2 regions of the Psychrobacter sp. CX16 genome follow, and region 1 is predicted to be linked to the other one. Evidence: riboswitches for the same ligand, from Rfam matches in the RefSeq annotation. Region 1 holds a riboswitch; the other holds the start of a gene.
What was found. A riboswitch is a leader RNA that binds a small molecule or an ion and turns the genes downstream of it on or off. The one in region 1 is predicted to bind thiamine pyrophosphate.

Region 1 (3,185 bases):
GAACATGGCGACTTAAAAGAAAATGCTGAATATCATGCTGCCCGCGAACAACAAGGCTTTTGTGAAGCCCGTATCCGCGACATCGAAGCTAAGTTATCTGGTGCTCAAGTCATTGATCCTGCTGAGCTACCAAGAGAGGGCCGCGTCGTCTTTGGTGTGACCGTAGTCATAGAGAATCTAGATACCGAAGAGCAAAAGCGCTATAAAATCGTCGGTGATGACGAAGCTGATTTTAAAAACAACAAAATCTCAATCAACTCCCCTATCGCTCGCGGCCTAATCGGTAAAGAAGAAGGCGATGAAGCGCGTATCCAAACCCCAAGTGGTGTGGTCGAATTCGAAGTGGTTGAAGTCATTTACGAATAACCCGTAGCTGCTGTTAATCAGGTTGCCTAACTAACGAATGCTTTTTGAGTAATAAGATAAAAGTAGCCATTGGCGCTGGGTTCAAAAAATTGTTCACATTAATTAACAAATGGTTTATTATCTATAAACCTGAACTCTAGCGTCACTTGCAAAACATATGCGTTTGATGTTAAGTTACAAAACACAAACAAACGCAAATTTACTTGTGACACTTTGTGTGTATCTTACACTCTTGATGTTTTATAGCTATTCGAACCAGTTTAAGTATTATGTTTAATATGAAAAATGCATAGTCTTATGAGTTTGAATTATTAAATTAATAAATGCTTACGAGGCAATTATGAAGATATTCTCATCCACATTATGTGCGCTAGCATGTATGGTTGGAGCTACCTCATTAGGTCATGCTACTGATTCTAAGCAGACTATTAGCGTTAACAGTTCAAGCGACATCGATGTGGTACTTAACGAATTATCGCGTCAGCAAAAACAAGCCCCTTCGCTTATTCAGACTTCATTTGAGCCATCCTCTCTTGCAGAGAATAGCAGCTTAATTAGCGGCAAGTCATCAAACGCTGTTGAGCAAGATGACGATTTGTTATCTCATCTAACTCTAGTAGCATCAAATGCAGTAAGCCGTTTTAAACAAAGTGGCCGTGCATCTTGGTACGGTGGCAAATTCCATGGCCGTAAAACTGCCAGTGGCGAGCCGTTCAACATGCATTCAATGACAGCAGCACACCCCTCTTTACCGTTTAACACATATTTAAAAGTAACCAATAAAAACAACGGTAAAAGCGTTGTGGTTAAAGTAAATGACCGTGGTCCTTTCCATGGTAACCGTGTATTAGATTTATCTTATGGCGCTGCCAAAAAGATTGGTCTGGTGAAACGTGGTATTGCAAACGTTGCTATTGAAAAGGTAAGCTCGCCTTAGTCAATAGCTAAGTTAGTGTAAGCTGTAAAGATATGAGTAAGATACAAAAGAAGGCCTGCCATTGCAGGTCTTTTTTGTGCCTATTTAATTATCATTTATCTAAACTATTTATTTATGGCCTTTGTAATATTCAAAGTGTTTTAGCTAATCGCCCTCGTCTCTAACCTATGAATTCAAGGCATTAACATAGCAGCGATGCTTGTTAAAAAAAACCAAGTTCGTTATGATGGATGGGTTAAAGCTATAGCATGCTTATATTATGTTAGTCACAGGGGCGCCATTTGGCTGAGATGTACCCTTTGAACCTGATCCAGATTATACTGGCGTAGGGAGTGTATAGTAGTCGCGGTTCTCTTATTTTATTGGTGCTAGCCTTATTTTGCGTTAGCCGCCGTTACGCTTTGTCTTCTCACGCCCTCTTTATCCACATGGAGGGAATATGCAATCTCAACTGATTCATTCTTGTATTACCAATCTCAAACAACTATCCCCCTTAGTCCATAACATCACTAACTTTGTTGCCAATAACACTGCTGCCAATATATTACTGGCTGCCGGTGCATCCCCTGCTATGGTCTGCGATATCAAAGAAGCGCCTGAGTTTGTGCTATTAGCACGTGCTTTGACTATTAATATCGGTACGCTTACCCAAGACTCTTTAAGCAGTATGCTTGCAACAACCAAGGTCGCTCATGAGAACCATATTCCTTGGGTATTAGACCCTGTTGCCGTGGGTGCTACTACATTTCGTCAACAGGCGTGTCAGGAACTCATTAAATTCAAGCCAGACGTGATTCGTGGTAATGCTTCAGAGATTTTGGCTCTAGCCGGTATGAATAGTCAAAGCAAAGGCGCAGACAGTGGCGATAGCGTAGATGCCGCCAAAGCAGCCGCTAAAGTATTAACACAATATGCCAAAGTTGTGGTGGTCACCGGTGCGGTAGATTGGGTAGCGACTGACTCGCAAGGATGGTCAATTCATCACGGCCATCCTTTAATGGCACGTGTTACCGCTACCGGCTGCGGCCTGACATCCTTAATAGGCGCCTTTATCGGCGCCAATCATACTAAGCGTCCTGTTTCTACTGACGCCATCGCTGCAGCGACTGTCTCTGCGCTATGTTATTACGGACAAGCTGGCGAAATTGCGGCTCAAAAAGCCGAGGGCGCTGGCAGCTTTTATGTTCATTTCTTAGACGCCTTATATAATATAGATGCAGACAGGGTAAGTAAAAATGCAAAAATTAATATTTAAATAATGAGACTAACTCAATAGTGATGCTTTATCAGATTCATTACTCATATCATCCATAATAAAATAATTAATAAACCATTATGACTAATAATATGATTACTCAAAAAAATAAGTCCGCAGATGCCTTAGCCTTATATCTTGTGACAGACAGTAGACTAACGGCACAGCGTGGATTAATTGAAACCGTCATGGCTGCTATTGACGGTGGCGTTACCCTTGTACAACTGCGTGATAAACATGCTAGCGACGATAGCTTATATCGACAAGCCTGTTCGCTAAAAGAAGCCATCAATGGACGCGTGCCGTTAGTGATTAATGACCGAGTATTGATTGCCAAAAAAGCAAAGCTTGATGGCGCTCATATTGGCCAAGGCGACTTAAGTGTAATCGAGGCACGCCAAATCCTAGGGCCGGAGGCGTGGCTAGGACTGTCTATTAATAATATGGCTGAATTAAATAATGCGCACAATCAGGATTTAGCCCAACTCGATTACTTTGGTATGGGGCCTGTGTTTGCTACCCGTACTAAACCGGACCATTCAGCACCGATTGGCGTTGAGGGCTTAAAACAGTTATCGCAAGCCAGCCAACTACCAACGGTTGGCATTGGCGGCATTCAGTTAAATA
Region 2 (3,185 bases), on a different contig from region 1:
TACCTTCGATATTAACGATAGGTACAACGCCGCCGATAACGGTTGGGAACTGGATAAGACCGGCTTCTGCTAGCTCTTCTGGCTTAAGCGGCTTATCTGATGCACCGAAATCAACTGTGTTTGCTTTAATCTGCTTAACGCCACCTGAAGAACCGATAGAGTTATAGTTGACTTGACCTTTGGTAGCGTTTTGGAAGTCAGCAGACCATTTTTGATAGATAGGTGCTGGGAAAGATGCACCGGCACCACTGATGTTCATTTCAACGCCTTCAATGTCTGTGTAGCTATCAGCACTACCAGCAGTTGAATTGGTTGATTCAGAAGCGGTTGTGCCTTCAGTAGTGGTGGCTGTCTCACCATTTGTAGCGGTGTCGTCCGTTTTCTTGTCACAAGCGGCTAAACTTAAAACACTTGCTACTGCTACGGCTAATAGTGAATAACGCATATTCTCTCCTAAAGAGTCATTGATAAATATTTTTATATAGGTAGGTAAAAATAGAGTTGCCACATAATGATGAATCCTTTTATCAGCTCCTCTATCGGATTGAGCACATTTTGCCCTCTAAGTATGACAGTTTGATGAAATAATTATTTATTGTAAAAAATAGTAACTTTTAGAAAGCAATCTTTTTAAAAACTTACATTGCGTATGCTTTAACACGACTCCCACAGAGCTATCTATCTCACCATTAAGTATTCTTTACATTGACTTTACCTATTAGCAAGGTAAACTAAACCGTAGTCCTGTACACTACGCATTCAATGTTTTGGTGCAGACAATTTAATTTTGCTACCCGTCAGGGCTCTTAATAGAGTAATACTTAGGACTAACAGCCTAAGATTAACGGTAACGCCAAGATTCTATTGTAACAATGTGTCCCAACCATTAATGAAAAAACAGGTACAACCTATGAAAAAACTTTTTATGCCATTTGCTCTGCTGTTAACTATGTTATTAACAGTACCTGCCAACGCTGGCCTCGCCTCGTGGTATGGTCCAGGGTTCCATGGTAAAAGAACGGCATCAGGCGCCATTTATAATATGTACGCCATGACAGCCGCTCATAAATCACTGCCTTTCGGTTCTAAAGTAAAAGTAACCAATCTTAAGAACAACAAATCGGTTGTGGTTAAAATTACTGACCGTGGTCCATTCACCCCAGGTCGTATTATTGATTTATCTAAAAAAGCAAACCAGTCGCTAAACTGCAACTTATGTAAAGTGGACGTCGAAGTACTGAGTAGAGGCGACGGCAAGTACCGTAAACAGTAAGCCTTACTGACATTATTATGTGCAAAAAGCCAATGGATTAATCCATTGGCTTTTTTTGTGTTATAAAGGAAATGGCATATAAGATTTAAATGCAATTGAAGACTGTTATTGGACTCAAAGTTTGATAAGATATCTGTATTATCAAAATCATTAAGACTCGGGGTGCAGGCCATCTGTTCGCTAATAGTTTAGTTGCTATTATTGGACAAAGCGTTTGCTGAGACATCACCCGTTGAACCTGATGCGGTTAATACCGCCGTAGGAAAGTCATTGCAACTCCCCTATCCTTTATAAAGACCTGTTCATTATCATGACTCTTTAGAGCCAGACTCACGCTTATGTTAATCCTTTAAAATTAGCATGCTTATTTATCAATATATAAGCGCATAATATTTAAAGAGACATCTCAAGCTACCGTCTGCTGATACAGGGTTTATTTATAAACAAATAGGGTACTGTCAAAACGACAAAATCTGCACTTACCGAGTCTTTATTTTTACCTCCGGTTTTTTAGCCTTTTATTCTAGAAGCCAACATGGCAATTGCCATTAGCAAAAAATAAGGAAATTCCCATGAGTAATGCAGAAAATAGCATCAAAACCCCCGCTCACCGCAACGCCAAAGACGAGCGCTTTGACGAAGAAGCCCGCGACTTAACGCGTAGCCTGCCCGCCTCACGCAAAGTATATATCGAAGGCTCACGTCCTGATATCCAAGTGCCGATGCGTGAAATTACTCTAACCGATACCCCAACTGGCGGTTTTGGTCTCGAAAATGGCGAAAAGAACCCGCCTTTTTATGTCTATGACACCTCGGGCGTGTATACCGACCCCAATGTTAATATCGATTTGACTAAAGGCTTGCCAAAACTGCGTGAAAAGTGGATTGAAGAACGTGGTGATACTGAAATTCTAGACGGCCTATCAAGCAACTACGGTAATGAGCGTGCGCGTGACATCAAAACTGCTAATATTCGCTTTGCTCATATCGACAAGCCACGTCGTGCCAAAGCAGGTAACAACGTTACCCAAATGCATTATGCACGCCAAGGTATTATTACTCCTGAAATGGAATACATCGCCATTCGCGAAACTCAAAAGCAGCATGAACGGACCGATATGCGTCAACATGCTGGCGAAAGCTTCGGTGCCAATACCCCAAAAATTATCACCCCTGAATTTGTGCGTGATGAAGTAGCCGCCGGCCGAGCCATTATCCCAAACAACATCAACCACCCTGAATCTGAGCCAATGATTATCGGTCGTAATTTCCTAGTGAAAATTAACGCCAATATCGGTAATTCAGCGCTGGGCTCAAGCATTGATGAAGAAGTGTCGAAGATGACGTGGGCTACCCGTTGGGGTGCGGACACCATCATGGACTTATCAACTGGTAAGAATATCCATGAAACCCGTGAATGGATTATCCGTAACTCGCCAGTGCCAATCGGTACCGTGCCTATCTATCAAGCGCTAGAAAAAGTCGATGGCGTAGCAGAAGACCTAACTTGGGAGATATTTCGCGATACCTTAATTGAACAAGCCGAACAAGGCGTGGACTACTTTACTATTCATGCCGGCGTACTACTGCGCTATGTGCCATTAACTGCTAAACGTCTGACCGGTATCGTCTCTCGTGGCGGCTCTATCATGGCCCAGTGGTGTTTAGCGCATCATAAAGAAAGCTTTTTATATACCCACTTTGAAGAAATCTGCGAAATCATGAAGCAGTATGACGTGGCCTTTAGTTTAGGCGATGGTTTGCGTCCGGGCTGTTTGCAAGATGCCAACGATGAAGCTCAATTTGGTGAACTGCGTACTTTAGGCGAGCTGACTCAAGTGGCTTGGAAACATGATGTACAAGTTATGATTGAAGGTCCAGGTCATGTTGCCATGAACCGTATTAAAGAGAA

Region 2: another riboswitch for thiamine pyrophosphate. It lies ahead of thiC (phosphomethylpyrimidine synthase ThiC); the one in region 1 lies ahead of thiM (hydroxyethylthiazole kinase).

Annotation. Positions count from the first base shown of each region.
Region 1 is NZ_JBXYJF010000013.1:14,252-17,436, forward strand. It holds gene greA (transcription elongation factor GreA) at 1-366, shown strand, start outside; gene AC2SLM_RS06385 (septal ring lytic transglycosylase RlpA family protein) at 707-1,303, shown strand; TPP riboswitch at 1,564-1,652, shown strand; gene thiM (hydroxyethylthiazole kinase) at 1,743-2,558, shown strand; gene thiE (thiamine phosphate synthase) at 2,651-3,185, shown strand, end outside.
Region 2 is NZ_JBXYJF010000025.1:22,315-25,499, forward strand. It holds gene pstS (phosphate ABC transporter substrate-binding protein PstS) at 1-445, opposite strand, end outside; gene AC2SLM_RS09720 (septal ring lytic transglycosylase RlpA family protein) at 911-1,273, shown strand; TPP riboswitch at 1,422-1,555, shown strand; gene thiC (phosphomethylpyrimidine synthase ThiC) at 1,846-3,185, shown strand, end outside.